3 regions of the Streptomyces sp. NPDC058052 genome follow, and region 1 is predicted to be linked to each of the others. Evidence: riboswitches for the same ligand, from Rfam matches in the RefSeq annotation. Region 1 holds a riboswitch; each other region holds the start of a gene.
What was found. Region 1 has a riboswitch for cobalamin ahead of ACFVU3_RS19745 (ABC transporter substrate-binding protein). Riboswitches for the same ligand answer to the same signal wherever they lie in the genome.
Positions count from the first base shown of each region.

Region 1 (4,907 bases):
GCGCCCCTGACCCGAGCTTCGACGGCGACGGGCGCCTCACCACGAGCTTCGGCCCGGGGGACGGCGGAGCCGCGGACGTGGCCCTGCAGTCCGACGGCCGGATCGTCGCGGCCGGCTCCTACGGCGGCGACTTCGCGCTGGCCCGGTACAACACCGGCGGCAGCCTGGACCCGGACTTCGGTGGCGACGGGCGGGTGACGACCGACTTCGGCGGCACCGGCGACGCCGCCGCGCGCGTCGCGCTGCAGACCGACGGCAAGATCGTCACCGCCGGGCTCGCCGGCACCCCGAACAGCGTGGAGGCCCACCGCGGCCTGGCGCGCTACCTGGGCGGGGGCGGCATCGAGCCGCCGGCCGGTGTGGACGTGTCGGTGACGAAGACGGGTCCGAGCACGGTCGGCATCGGCGACACCGCCACGTACACCGTGCGCCTGACGAACAACAGCACCACGACCGCGGCGACGAACGTGCAGCTCACCGACACCCTGACGGGCACCGCCACGATCCTGTCGGCCACCACCGACCGCGGCACGTGCACGACCGTCCCCGGCCGGGTGACCTGCGCCGTCGGCACGCTCCACCCCGCGGGCAGCCCCTCCGGCACGACGGCCACGGTGACGATCGTCGCCGAGCCCTCGCGTACGGGCACCCTCACGGACACCGCGACGGTCAGCGCCGCCCAGTCCGACCCGACGCCGGGCAACAACACCGCGACCCGCGCCACCACGGTGGACAACAGCCGTGGCTGCACGATCATCGGGACCAGCGGCGCCGACACCCTGAACGGCACGTACGCCGGTGATGTGATCTGCGCGCTCAGCGGCAACGACACCGTCAACGCGGGCTTCGGCAACGACACCGTCCACGCCGGGCCGGGCAACGACCGGGCGGACGGCAGCTACCACAACGACACCCTGATCGGCGGTCCGGGTTCCGACACCCTCCTCGGCGACTACGGCAACGACACCCTGAACACGGTGGACGGCGTGGCCGGCAACGACACCGCGAACGGCGGCCTCAACACGGACACCTGCACCACGGACCCCTCCGACACCCGCATCAGCTGCCCCTGACCCCTCCCTGCCGGGGCCCGCGACCGGAGCGGGCCAGGCCCCCCGCCCGGCCGGCGGCGCGCAGGACACCGCGCCGCCGGCCGGGCTCCGGCACGGGCCGGCGGCCCGAACCCGGCCGCCCGGAAGCGGCGGCTCGCCCGCGCCGGATCGTCATCTAAAATTCAACGCGGCTGCGGGGCCGCGACCTGCCGCGACGAGCGGTGGTCGCGGAACGGCCGGCCCACCGGTCGAGGAGAGCGATCCGGTCCAGGGAGGGGTCCCGGCCCCGAAGGACCACATGACGTTGATCACGAAAGCCCGGGGAATCGCCTGACCACCGGCGCGCGTCTCAGTGGTACGGGAGGCCCATCTCCCCGTCCACGTACAGAAGACCCCCAGGGAGAAGTGAGGTATGCCGGTGATCTGCGTCGGAGGCATGATCGGGATCGGCAAGACGAGTGTGGCCGAGCTGCTCGCGAAGGAGCTGGGCACCGAGGTCTTCTACGAGAGCGTGGACGACAACCCGATCCTCCCGCTGTTCTACTCGGCGAGCCCCGAGGAGATCCAGGCGAAGCGCTACCCCTTCCTGCTCCAGCTGTACTTCCTGCAGACGCGGTTCGCCGCGATCAAGGAGGCGTACAAGCAGGACGACAGCGTGCTCGACCGGTCGATCTACGAGGACTGGTACTTCGCCAAGGTCAACCACGACCTCGGCCGGATCAGCTCCCTGGAGATGCAGGTCTACGAGGGCCTGCTCGACGAGATGATGCGCGAGATCGAGGGCCTGCCGTACCGCAAGGCGCCCGACCTCATGGTCTACCTCAAGGCGGACTTCGAGACGGTGCTGCACCGGATCGGGCTGCGCGGACGCGACTTCGAGCAGGACGAGAGCCTCGTCGAGTACTACCGCACGCTGTGGACCGGTTACGACGAGTGGGTGCACCAGCACTACTCCGCCAGCGACGTCCTCGTCGTCGACATGAACCACACGGACGTCGTGAACAACCCCGACGACGCGGCCCGCGTGGCCCAGGAGGTCAGGAACGCCCTGGCGGCGGTCGCGCACCGCGCCTGACCCGCGGGGCGGCACCAAGATCCCTCTGTGGTAGCTTGCCCGGGCCAGTCGCACCTCTGTACGCACCGACGCGGTACGTGCACGGGTCAGGGAATCCGGTGGGAATCCGGAGCTGACGCGCAGCGGTGAGGGTGACGGGCGGGACATCGGCCACTGGACCCCCGAGGGGTCTGGGAAGGCGTCCCGTCCGGACGATCCCGAGTCCGAAGACCTGCTGGCGCCCCGGGGGGCGCGGGTCGCCGTCCGGGGAGCACCGTACGACAGGCTCCGCGCATGAGCCGTGACGCAGAGGACTCCCCACCGTGCCCTTCGCACCTCCCGTCCGTTCCGCCGTGCTGCTCGTGGCCGGCGCCGTTCTCGTGGCCGGCTGCGGCGCCGGCGCCCCCGCGGCCCCGGCCGGAGGGAAGGGGCCGGCCTCCGGACCGGGCCCCGTCGCCCTCGACAACTGCGGGCAGCGGGTCGAGGTCGCCCACACGCCGCGCCGCGCCGTCGCCCTCGACCAGGGCTCGGCCGAGATCCTCTTCTCGCTCGGCCTCGCCGACCGCATGGTGGGCACGGCCACCTGGACGGATCCCGTCCTGAAGGGCCTGGAGAAGGCGAACGCCACCGTCCCCCGGCTCGCCGAGCGCTACCCGTCGTTCGAGAAGGTGCTCGACACCGAACCCGACTTCGTCAGCGCTTCCTTCCTCTACACGCTGGGCAAGGGCGGTGTGGCGCCCAGGGAGCGGTTCACGCGGCTCGGCGTTCCCACCTACCTCTCCCCCACCGACTGCGTCGGCAAGGACAACAGCGGCGACGGCGACGGCGTCCGGACCGCGCCGCTGACCATGGACACCGTGTACGGCGAGGTCCGCGACCTGGCCAGAATCTTCGGCGTCCCGGAGCGCGGCGAGAAGCTCGTCGGCGAACTCCGCGCCCGCGTCACGAAGGCCACGGCCGGCGCCGACTTCGCCGGCGCCTCCGTCCTCTACTGGTTCTCGGACTCCCAGGGGCCCTACATGGCCGGATGCTGCGGCGCGCCGGGGATCGTCAGCGGGGTGCTCGGCGTGAAGAACGTCTTCGACGACACGAAGGAGGAGTGGCCGCAGATCAACTGGGAGACCGTCGCCGACCGCGACCCCGACGTGCTGGTGATCGCCGATCTGACCCGCAAGGCCCAGTCGGCCGAGAGCGCCGCGAAGAAGATCGAGTTCCTGGAGTCCCACCCCGTCACCCGGAACATGACGGCGGTGCGGAAGAAGCGGTACGTGATCCTCAGCGGCCAGGCCATGAACCCCACGATCCGCACCGTCGAGGGCATCGAGCAGGTGGCCGCCGCGCTGCGGACGTACGGGCTCGCGAAGTGACCCGGTCCCGTACGGCGGGAGACTCCGGACGGACGGCCGACGGCTCCCGCACGACGGCACGCTCCGGACGGACGGCCGACGACTCCCGTACGACGGAAGGCTCCGGACGGACCGTCCTCCGTGCCTCCCGGGCGCTGCCGCCCGTCGCCGGGGCCGCCGGGATCCTCCTTCTGTGCGCCTCCGTCGCCCTGGCCCTCACCATCGGTCCGGCGGACATCCGCGTCGCGGACGCCTGGTCCGTCGTCGCCTCCCGCCTCGGCGGGAACCCGTCCGGGCTGAGCCCGATCCGCGACGGCATCGTGTGGGACCTGCGGCTGCCGCGCACCCTGCTCGCGGCCGTCTGCGGTGCCGGACTCGCGGTGTGCGGCGCGGTGATGCAGTCCCTGCTGCGCAACCCGCTCGCCGACCCCTTCGTGCTCGGCGTCTCCTCCGGCGCCTCGACCGGAGCGGTCGCCGTCGTCGTCCTGGGCGTGGGCGGGGGTGCGGTCTCCGTCGCCGGAGGGGCGTTCCTCGGCGCGCTCTGTTCGTTCGGCCTGGTCCTGCTGCTCAGCCACACCCTGGGCGGTTCGACGGACCGCGTCGTCCTGGCGGGCGTGGCGGCGATGCAGCTCTTCTCCGCCCTGACGTCGTTCGTGGTGATGACCGCCGCCGACGCCGAGACCACCCGGGGCGTCCTCTTCTGGCTGCTCGGCTCGCTCAGCGGCGCGGGCTGGACCGACGTCGGCGTCTGCGCGGCGGTCCTGGCCGTCGGGCTGCTGGTCTGCGGCGGACACGCCCGGACGCTGGACGCCTTCGCGTTCGGCGAGGACGCGGCGGCGACGCTCGGCGTGGCCGTGGCGCGGACCCGGCTGGTCCTCCTCTCGGTCACCGCCCTGCTCACCGCCGTCCTGGTCGCCGCCGCGGGCGCGATCGGCTTCGTCGGCCTGGTCCTGCCGCACGCGGTGCGCGCCCTCGCGGGCCCCGGCCACGCCCGGCTGCTGCCCCTGACCGCGCTGGCCGGCGCGGTCTTCCTGGTCTGGGCCGACACCCTCGCCCGTACGGTCCTCGACCCCCAGGAGGTCCCGGTCGGCGTGGTGACGTCGCTCATCGGCGTCCCGGCGTTCGTCGTCGTCCTCTACCGCACCAGGAGCACGCGATGACCCGGACGCCACCGATCACCGACGGCGGCGCCGGGCTGCGCGCCGCGCACGTCTCCCGGACCGCGGGCGGGGCGCTCGTCCTCGACGGCGTGAGCATCACGCCTGCGCCCGGCACGCTCACCGGGCTGCTGGGCCCGAACGGCTCCGGCAAGTCGACCCTCCTGCGCGTCCTGGCGGGCGTCCTGGCGCCGGACGCCGGGGTCGTGACCCTGGACGGCGACCGTCTGGGCGCCCTCCCCCGCCGCGCGCTCGCCCGGCGGGTGGCCGTCGTGGAGCAGCACGCCGACACCCAGGT
Region 1 covers NZ_JBHVRX010000013.1:109,340-114,246, reverse strand. Annotated here, with positions in the region: gene ACFVU3_RS19755 (calcium-binding protein) at 1-1,073, shown strand, start outside; gene ACFVU3_RS19750 (deoxynucleoside kinase) at 1,465-2,127, shown strand; cobalamin riboswitch at 2,216-2,340, shown strand; gene ACFVU3_RS19745 (ABC transporter substrate-binding protein) at 2,430-3,473, shown strand; gene ACFVU3_RS19740 (FecCD family ABC transporter permease) at 3,608-4,612, shown strand; gene ACFVU3_RS19735 (ABC transporter ATP-binding protein) at 4,609-4,907, shown strand, end outside.

Region 2 (4,907 bases), on a different contig from region 1:
TGTGCGGGGAGCGGCCGAGGGCGACGAGTTCGCGGACGGTGAGCTCGAAGTCGACGGAGGAGTCCTGGGGGACGGTGGCGACCCGGCGGGCGCGGGCCTTGGGGCCGAGCCGGGCGAGGTCGGCGCCGTCGAGGAGGGCGCGGCCGGAGGTGGCGGCGAGGGTGCCGTAGACGCAGCGCAGGAGGGTGGTCTTGCCGCTGCCGTTGGGGCCGATGAGGCCGACGGTCTCGCCGGGGCGGGCGGTGAGGTCGGCGGCGCGGAGTCGGTCCTCGTAGGAGAGGGCTTCGACGCGGAGTCCGGTCACAGGGCGGCTCCTTCGGGGCGGCGGCGCATCAGCCAGAGGAAGAAGGGTCCGCCGGTGAGGGCGGTGAGGACGCCGACGGGGATGTCCTGGGGTGCGGCGAGGGTGCGGGCGCCGAGGTCGGCGGCGACGAGGGCGACGGCCCCGCCGAGCGCGGCGACGGGCAGCAGTCTGCGGTGCGGGGCGCCGACGGCGAGCCGGGCGGCGTGCGGGGCCATGAGGCCGACGAAGCCGACGGCGCCGCTGGCGGCGACCATGACGGCGGTGACGAGGGAGGCGAGGACGAAGACGGCGGCGCGGAAGCGGCCGGTGTCGAGGCCGAGGACGGTGGCTCCCTCGTCGCCGGTGAGGAGGAGGTCGAGGGGGCGGGCGAGGGCGAGGAGGACGCCGGTGCCGAGGACGAGGACGGCGGTGGGGAGCGCGAGGGTGTCCCAGCGGGCGGAGCCGAGTCCGCCGAGGGACCAGTACAGGGCCTCCTGGAAGTGCTCGGGCCGGCCGGCGGTGACGAGGAGGAGGGTGGTGAGGGCGGAGAGGACGTAGGAGACGGCGACGCCGGCGAGGACGAGCCGGGGGCCGCTCATGGTGGAGCCGCGGCGAGCGAGTCCGTAGACGAGGACGAGGGCGAGGAGGGAGCCGGCGAAGGCGCCGGCGGGGAGGGCGAGGGCGGTCGTCGCCCCGATGCCGAGGACGATGACGAGGACGGCGCCGGTGGAGGCGCCGGAGGAGATCCCGAGCAGGAAGGGGTCGGCGAGCCGGTTCCGTACGAGGGCCTGGAGGACGGCGCCGACGACCGCGAGCCCGGCGCCGACGACGGCGCCGAGCAGGACCCGGGGCAGCCGTACGTCGAGGACGATCGTGCGGTACGGGGAGGGGCCGGCCCGCCCGGTCAGGGCGTCGAGCACCTGGCCGGGCGGGATCCGTACGGAGCCGAGCGCGAGGGAGGCGAGGACGGCGGCCGCGAGCGCGGCGAGGAGTCCGGCGACGACGGCGGTGTACCGGGCCCGCCCGGGCGCGGGCCGCCGCGCGGGGGCGGGGGCGGTCTCCGGGCGGGCGGGGCGGGTTCCGGTGGTCATCGGCGGGTGGCCGGGTGGAGCTGGGCGGCGAGCTTGCCGACGGCGGCGGGGACGCGGACGCCGAGGACGGTGTCGGAGAGCGGGAGGACGGCGAAGCGGTGGTTCCTGATCGCGGGGACGTCCTTGAGGGCGGGGTCGTCGAGGAGGCGGCGCTTCTTCTGCTCGACGGTGGTGGAGCCGTAGTCGTAGATGAGGACGACCTCGGGCCTGCGGGCGACGACCTCCTCCCAGGAGGCGTCGCCGAAGGGCTTGTCGAGGTCGGCGAAGACGTTGCGGCCGCCGGCGCGGGCGATGACGTCGTTGCCGATGCCCCGGCCGCCGGCGGTGAAGGCGGTCTTGTCGCCGCTGTCGTAGACGAAGACGGAGACCGGTTCCACGCCTTCGATCCGCCGGCCGGTGGCGGCGAGGGTGGCGCGGGCGTCCTCGTTCCACCGTTCGGCGCGGTCGGGGACGCCGAAGGTGCGGCCGACCTCGGTGATCTCGCGGTAGAGGTCGTCGACGGAGACGGCGCCGGTGGTGCAGTACTCGGTGTTGAGGCGGGTGGCGACGCCGGCGTCGGCCAGGTCGTCCCTGCTCCGGCCGGCCTTGGCGTCGAAGGCGCTGGTGTAGCCGCCGTAGACGAAGTCGGGGTTCGCGGCGAGGAGGGCCTCCTTGGAGGGGTACTCCTTCGCGAGGACGGGGACGGAGCGGTACGCCTTCGCGTAGGCGGGGAGGACGGCGTCGTCGAGGTAGGCGGTGCCGGCGAGGGACTTCTCCAGGCCGAGGGCGAGCATCACCTCGGTGACGTGCTGGTTCATGGTGACCGCGCGCTTCGGCGGGGCCTGGAGGGTGGTGGTCGTGCCGCAGTTGGTGATCTCGTACGGGAAGCCGGGCGCGGGCTTCGCGGTGCCGGGGGCGCTCGCGGGGGCGGCGGTGCAGGCGGCGAGCAGGGGCAGCAGGGCGGCGGCGAGCGGCAGCCGGTGACGCCAGGTCATGGCGGAGCCTCCTCCGGGGATTTCCACGTCCCCGATCGGTGGTGAGAAGGCGGCAGGTCAGTTCCTGGCTGGCGGCCCCCGGGCGGGGGCCGGTCACAGTGGCGGGACCGCGCCGGATTCGTCACCGGCTTCCTGGGTCCTGCCGCCCTGAAAGGTCGCGCACAGACTACTGGTCCGGACGCGCGGGGAGGGGTACGGCTACGCGTACTCCTCGACGACCTTCACGTCCTCCTCCGTCACGACGCCGTCGACGATCGTGTACGAGCGGAACTGGAAGGGTCCGGCGGCGTCGGTGTCGGCCGTGGAGACGAGCACGTAGTGGGCGCCGGGCTCGTTGGCGTAGGTGATGTCGGTGCGGGACGGGTACGCCTCGGTCGCCGTGTGCGAGTGGTAGATGATCACGGGCTCCTCGTCCCGGTCGTCCATCTCGCGGTAGAGCTTGAGGAGGTCGGCGGAGTCGAACTCGTAGAAGGTGGGCGAGCGGGCGGCGTTGAGCATCGGGATGAACCGCTCGGGGCGGCCCGCGCCGACCGGTCCCGCGACGACGCCGCAGGCTTCGTCGGGGTGGTCCGCGCGGGCGTGTTCCACGATCCGGTCGTACAGGGCCCGGGTGATGGTCAGCATGCCGACAGGATAAGCAGACGGGCCGTTCCGTACCGAGGAGTGGTACGGAACGGCCCGGATGCTGGACGCGACCCTTGTTACGACCGCTTGACGAAGGCGGCGCCCTCGGGGTTGCGGGCCTTGAGGACCAGGTAGGAGACGGCGAGGAGCAGACCCCAGACCGGGGCGCCGTAGAGGGCGACGCGGTTGCCCGCGTCCATGCCCATGGTCACGACGACCAGGCCGATGAAGGCGAGGGCGAAGACGCTGGCCCAGATGCCGCCGGGGGCCTTGAAGGAGGACTGGGGCAGTTCGCCGCGGTCGGCCTTGAGGCGGTAGCGGATCTGGCAGACCAGGATCATGATCCAGGCCCACATGCCGGAGATGGTGGCGAAGGAGACGACGTAGTTGAAGGCGTCGCCGGGCCACTGGTAGTTGATCCAGACGCCGACCATCATCAGCGCGGCCGAGAAGGTGGTGCCGACGAGCGGGGTGCCGCGCTTGGTCAGGCGGGTGAAGAGCTTCGGGCCCTGGCCGTTGAGCGCGAGGTCGCGCAGCATGCGGCCGGTGGAGTACATGCCCGAGTTGCAGGAGGAGAGCGCGGCCGTCAGGACGACGAAGTTGACGATGGCGGCGCCGGCCTGGAGGCCCATCTCCTCGAAGGCGGCGACGAACGGCGAGACGCCCGGCTTGAAGTGGGTCCACGGGACGACCGACAGGATCATGATGAGCGCGCCGACGTAGAAGACGGCGATGCGCCACGGCACGGTGTTGATGGCCTTGGGCAGGACGGTCTTCGGGTCCTTCGACTCGCCGGCGGTGACGCCGACCAGCTCGACCGCGAGGAAGGCGAACATGACCATCTGGAGGGTCATGAGGGTGGAGGCGATGCCGTTCTCGCCGGCGAAGAAGCCGCCGAGGTCCCACAGGTGGGTGATGGAGGCGGTGTCACCGGCGTCGGAGAAGCCGAGGGTGAGGATGCCGGCGCAGATCAGGATCATGCCGATGATGGCGGTGACCTTGACCATGGAGAACCAGAACTCCAGCTCGCCGAAGAGCTTCACGGAGATCAGGTTGGCGCCGTAGAGGATCACGGTGAAGACGAGGGCGGAGATCCACTGCGGGATGTCCCACCAGTACGTCATGTAGGTGGCCGCGGCGGTGACCTCGGTGATGCCGGTGACGACCCAGAAGAGCCAGTACGTCCAGCCGGTCACGAAGCCCGCGAAGGGGCCGATGAACTCCCGCGCGTACTCCGAGAAGGAGCCCGAGACGGGGCGGTACATGAGGAGCTCGCCGAGCGCCCGCATGATGAAGAAGATGACGAGGCCCGCGAGGGCGTACGCGAGGATCAGGCTGGGGCCCGCCTTGGAGATGCCCTTGCCCGCTCCGAGGAAGAGGCCGGTGCCGATGGCGCCGCCGATCGCGATCATCTGGATCTGGCGGGCGCCGAGTGCCCGGTGGTAACCCTCGCCCGAGGCGGAGTCCGCGGCCTCATTGCCGTCGTGCTGCTTGTCGACCCGCACTGAGGTCATGGTGGTGCGCCTTTCTCCATGCCGATCCGCGCACCGGCCGTGGGCCGTGTCTGCCGCGGATCAGGTCCTGATCCCCCCGGATATGGATGGAGTGCCACCGGCGGTCAGCCGGCTCAAGCGCCCTCGGGAACAGGGGTGGCGTGCCCGAGTGGTCGTGAAGATTTATCACGGCTTGAGGGGTGATCGACCGCCGTTCGTGTGGCGTGGACCACACAAAAAGGCGCACAAAAGGGACTCAATGGAGCAAGCGTGGCGGCTTGATAACGCATTCGTTATCCGGATTTGAGCGTCCGCTGAGCGAACACCCGGAGGCGCCGGAGTGGCGCCCCAGGGGTCAGGACATCAGCGTCTCGACCAGTGACTCCTGAAGCGCGCCGAGCCAGAGGTACGCCATCACCATCGGCTTGCGCGGATCGCTGTC
Region 2 covers NZ_JBHVRX010000020.1:46,146-51,052, forward strand. Annotated here, with positions in the region: gene ACFVU3_RS25495 (ABC transporter ATP-binding protein) at 1-304, opposite strand, end outside; gene ACFVU3_RS25500 (FecCD family ABC transporter permease) at 301-1,374, opposite strand; gene ACFVU3_RS25505 (ABC transporter substrate-binding protein) at 1,371-2,348, opposite strand; cobalamin riboswitch at 2,386-2,524, opposite strand; gene ACFVU3_RS25510 (Mov34/MPN/PAD-1 family protein) at 2,547-2,972, opposite strand; gene ACFVU3_RS25515 (amino acid permease) at 3,050-4,486, opposite strand; gene ACFVU3_RS25520 (DUF2017 domain-containing protein) at 4,821-4,907, opposite strand, start outside.
Region 2: another riboswitch for cobalamin. It lies ahead of ACFVU3_RS25505 (ABC transporter substrate-binding protein); the one in region 1 lies ahead of ACFVU3_RS19745 (ABC transporter substrate-binding protein).

Region 3 (4,907 bases), on a different contig from region 1:
GTCGTCGCCGGCGGTGCGCATGGCGCTGGTGCCCCACAGGGAGAGGCCGACGGAGGTGGGCCAGTCGCCGTTGTCGGCGCGGTACCGCTCCAGGAGGGAGTCGGCGAGCGCCTGACCGGTCTCCCAGGCGAGCCGGGACGGCACGGCCTTCGGGTCGACGGAGTAGAAGTTCCGGCCGGTCGGCAGCACGTTGACCAGGCCGCGCAGCGGGGATCCGGACGGGCCGGCCGGGACGAAGCCGCCGTTCAGGGCGTGCACGGCGTGGGTCAGCTCGTCGGTGGTGGCGGCGAGGCGGGGCACGACCTGCTCGCAGGCGAAGCGGAGCACGGCCTGGACCTCGGGGCCGTGGTCGCCGGCGACCGCGGGGATCGCGTCGGCGGCCCAGCCGGCCGCCTCCATCGCCTCGACCAGCTCGCGGGCCTTCGCCTCCGCCTCGTCGGCGCCGGTGCGGGTCGCGGCGGACTCGTCCAGGCCGAGGGCCTCGCGCAGCCCGGGCAATGCCTGTGTGCCGCCCCAGATCTGGCGGGCGCGGAGGATGGAGAGGACCAGGTTGACCCGGGCCTCGCCCTCCGGGGCGCCGCCGAGGACGTGCAGGCCGTCGCGGATCTGGGCGTCCTTGACCTCGCACAGCCAGCCGTCGACGTGCAGCAGGAAGTCGTCGAAGCCGTCGTCGTCGGGGCGCTCCGCCATGCCGAGGTCGTGGTCGAGCTTGGCGGCCTGGATCAGGGTCCAGATCTGGGCGCGGATCGCGGGCAGCTTCGCCGGGTCCATGGAGGAGATCTGCGCGTACTCGTCGAGGAGCTGCTCCAGGCGCGCGATGTCGCCGTACGAGTCGGCGCGGGCCATCGGCGGGACGAGGTGGTCGACGAGGGTGGCGTGGACGCGCCGCTTGGCCTGGGTGCCCTCGCCGGGGTCGTTGACGAGGAACGGGTAGACCAGCGGAAGGTCGCCGAGGGCCGCGTCGGGGCCGCAGGCGGCGGAGAGGCCGGCGTTCTTGCCGGGCAGCCACTCCAGGTTGCCGTGCTTGCCGAGGTGGACCATGGCGTCGGCGCCGAAGCCGCCGTCCTGCGCGCGGGCCGCGATCCAGCGGTAGGCGGCCAGGTAGTGGTGGGAGGGCGGCAGGTCGGGGTCGTGGTAGATCGCGATCGGGTTCTCGCCGAAGCCGCGCGGCGGCTGGATGAGGACGAGGAGGTTCCCGCGGCGGAGGGCCGCGAGGACGATGTCGCCCTCCGGGTTCCGGGAGCGGTCGAGGAACATCTCGCCGGGGGCCGGGCCCCAGTGCTCCTCGACCCGCTCGCGCAGTTCGGCCGGGAGCTCGGCGTACCAGCGCTTGTAGTCGGCGGCCGGGATGCGGACCGGGTTCTTCGCCAGCTGCTCCTCGGTGAGCCACTCCTGGTCGTGGCCGCCGGCCTCGATGAGGGCGTAGATCAGCTCGTCGCCGTCGCCGGAGACCAGGCCGGGGAGGTCCTCCTCCGGGCCGAAGTCGTAGCCCTCGGCGATCAGCCGGCGCAGCAGGGAGACGGCGGAGGCGGGGGTGTCGAGGCCGACCGCGTTGCCGATGCGGGAGTGCTTGGTGGGGTACGCGGAGAGGACGAGCGCCAGCTTCTTCTCGGCGTTCGGGATGTGCCGGAGGCGGGCGTGGCGGACGGCGATGCCGGCCACGCGGGCGGCGCGCTCGGCGTCGGCGACGTAGGCGGGCAGGCCGTCGGCGTCGATCTCCTTGAAGGAGAACGGGACGGTGATGAGGCGCCCGTCGAACTCGGGGACGGCGACCTGGCTGGCCGCGTCCAGCGGCGACAGGCCCTCGTCGTTCTCCTCCCAGGCGGAGCGCGAGCCGGTGAGGCAGAGCGCCTGGAGCACCGGCACGTCGAGCGCGGCGAGCGCGCCCGCGTCCCATGCCTCCTCGTCGCCGCCCGCCTGGGCGGCGGCCGGCTTGGTGCCGCCGGCGGCGAGGACGGTGGTGACGATGGCGTCGGCGCCGCGGAGGACGGCGAGCAGCTCCTCCTCGGGGGCGCGCAGGGAGGCCACGTAGAGCGGGAGGGGGCGGGCCCCGGCGTCCTCGATCGCGTCGCAGAGGGCGCCGACGAAGGCGGTGTTCCCGCTCATGTGGTGGGCGCGGTAGTAGAGCACGGCGATCGTCGGGCCGGGCACGTCCCGGGCGGCCCGGTCCAGGGGGCCCCAGGTGGGGGCGGCGGCCGGGGCCTCGAAGCCGTGGCCGGTGAGGAGGACGGTGTCGGAGAGGAAGCGGGCCAGCTGCTCCAGGTTGGCGGGGCCGCCGTGGGCGAGGTAGGCGTGCGCCTCGGTGGCGACGCCGACCGGCACGGTGGAGGCGGCCATCAGCTGGGCGTCGGGGGCCTGTTCGCCGCTGAGGACGACGACGGGCCTGCCGGTGGCGAGGACCGCGTCGAGGCCCTCCTGCCAGGAGCGGACGCCGCCGAGGAGGCGGACGACGACGAGGTCGGCGCCGTCGAGGAGGCCGGGGAGGTCGGCGAGCGGAAGCCGGGAGGGGTTGGCGAAGCGGTACGGGACCGGGCCCTCGGGCGCGGCCGCGTTGGCCGCGCGGGCGCTGAGCAGGTCGGTGTCGGAGTGCGACAGCAGCAGGAGCATGGCGAGGCTCGGGCCTTCCTCGGGGTTGTCCGCGCCCCGGGTGGTCGTTGGGTTGGGGCCTCCCCTCGCTCGAGCGAAGCCGAGAGCGTGGGGAAGGGAGTTCCTGACTCACCCGGGCCGTCGCCGGCTCGGGCTCACAGTGGCGGGACCGCGCCGGATTCTCACCGGGCTTCCTCCCCGGGGTCCTGGGACCCCATGCCGATCTGCATAGTAGATCGTGGCGTCGGCGGGCCGGAGAGGGTCGGGGAGTCGGCCGGATCACACTCGGTGGCCGCCCGGTTCCCCGTGGGTATGCTCGCCGCCATGCCGCCGACCCCGCCCAGCCCGCCCGAAGCGGGCGAACCTCGCATACGGGACCGAGGCGACGCGTGCCCGGGGGCGCTCCGGCTGCACGCAGCCGCCGACGGTCCCCTCGCCCGACTCCGCCTTCCCGCAGGGCGATTGACGAGTCGTCAGCTCGATGTGCTGGCGGCCGCCGCCGAGGACCTGGGCGACGGCAGCCTCTCCGTCACCTCGCGCGGCAACGCCGAGCTGCGCGGTCTGCGCGACGGCTGCGGCGCCCGCCTCGCCGCGCTCCTCGCCGACGCCGGACTGCTGCCCTCCCCCACCCACGAGCGGGTGCGGAACATCGTCGCCTCCCCCGCCTCCGGACTCGACGGACTCGGCCACGCCGACGTCCAGTTGTGGGCCCGCGCCCTGGACGCGGCGCTCTGCGCGGAGCCCCGCGCGGCGGCCCTCTCCGGCCGCTTCCTCTTCGTCCTCGACGACGGCCGCGGCGACGTCACCGGCCTCGGCGGCGATGTGACCTTGATCGCAGCACCGGGCGGCGCCGCGCTCCTGACGGCCGGCGCCCGGACCTTCCGGCTGCCCGCCGCCGACGCCGTCCCGGCCGCGCTCGCCTGCGCGCTCGCCTTCCTCGACGCCGCCGAGGCCGCCGGCACCGGTGCCTGGCGCCCGCGCGAGCTCCCCGCCGGGCACCTCCCGGAGTGGGCCGGTGCCCTGGCCCGCGCGGGGATCGCCGCGGAGCCCGTACCCTCCTCCTCCCCTCCGCCGGCGCTCCCGCCCGCACCCGGCCCGCTCGGCGGCCACGCCCTCCACGTCCTCGCCCCCCTCGGCCGGCTGACCGCCGCCCAGCTGCGGGCGCTCGGCGGGGGCGCGGCCGAGGTGCGGCTCACCCCGTGGCGCGGGGTGGTCGTCGTGGGGCCGTCCCCGGACCTGCTCCCCGCGCTCGCCGCCCACGGCCTGATCACCGACCCCGCCGCCCCCGGCACCGGCGTCACCGCCTGCACCGGGACCCCCGGCTGCGCCAAGTCCCTCGCCGACGTGCGGGCGGACGCGGCGCGCGCGCCCGGCGGACCGCTGCCCGTGCACTACTCCGGCTGCGAGCGCCGCTGCGGGCATCCGCACGGCCTCCGGATCGAGGTCACCGCACGGGACTCCGACACCTACCTGCTGGACGGCGCCCCCGTCCCCCGTTCCGCCCTGGCCGAGGCCGTCGCGGCGGCCCGCCAGAGACCGATGGAGAGCCGATGATGTACGAGTACGAGAAGGACGGCGCCGAGATCTACCGCCGCTCCTTCGCCACGATCCGCGCCGAGGCGGACCTCGGCGCCCTGCCCGCCGACGTCGCCACCGTCGCCGTCCGCATGATCCACGCCTGCGGCATGACCGACCTCGTCCGGGACATCGCGTACTCCCCCGCGGTCGTCTCCCGCGCCCGCGCGGCCCTCCAGGCCGGCGCCCCCATCCTCTGCGACGCGCAGATGGTCGCCTCCGGCGTCACCCGCAAGCGGCTGCCCGCCGACAACGACGTGCTGTGCGCGCTCTCCGACCCGAACGTCCCCGCCCTCGCCGCCGAGCTGGGCACCACCCGCTCCGCCGCCGCCCTCGAACTGTGGCGGGACCGCCTCGAAGGCTCCGTCGTCGCCATCGGCAACGCCCCCACCGCCCTCTTCCACCTCCTGGAGATGATCGCGAAGGGCGCGCCGAAGCCCGCCGCCGTCCTCGGCATCCCCGTCGGCTTCATCGGCGCCGCCGAGTCCAAGGACGCCCTCGCCGCCAACGGCCTCGGCCTCGACTACCTCGTGGTCCGCGGCCGGCGCGGCGGCAGCGCCATCACCGCCGCCGCCCTCAACGCCCTCGCGCACGAACCGGAGATCCAGGCATGACCACCCCCGTGACCGGCAAGCTGTACGGCGTCGGGCTCGGCCCCGGCGACCCGGAGCTGCTCACCCTGGCCGCCGTGAAGGCCATCGCCGAGGCCGACGTGATCGCCTACCACTCGGCCCGGCACGGACGCT
Region 3 covers NZ_JBHVRX010000005.1:113,087-117,993, reverse strand. Annotated here, with positions in the region: gene cobN (cobaltochelatase subunit CobN) at 1-2,607, opposite strand, end outside; cobalamin riboswitch at 2,686-2,819, opposite strand; gene ACFVU3_RS09360 (cobalamin biosynthesis protein CobG) at 2,899-4,140, shown strand; gene ACFVU3_RS09355 (precorrin-8X methylmutase) at 4,140-4,775, shown strand; gene ACFVU3_RS09350 (precorrin-2 C(20)-methyltransferase) at 4,772-4,907, shown strand, end outside.
Region 3: another riboswitch for cobalamin. It lies ahead of cobN (cobaltochelatase subunit CobN); the one in region 1 lies ahead of ACFVU3_RS19745 (ABC transporter substrate-binding protein).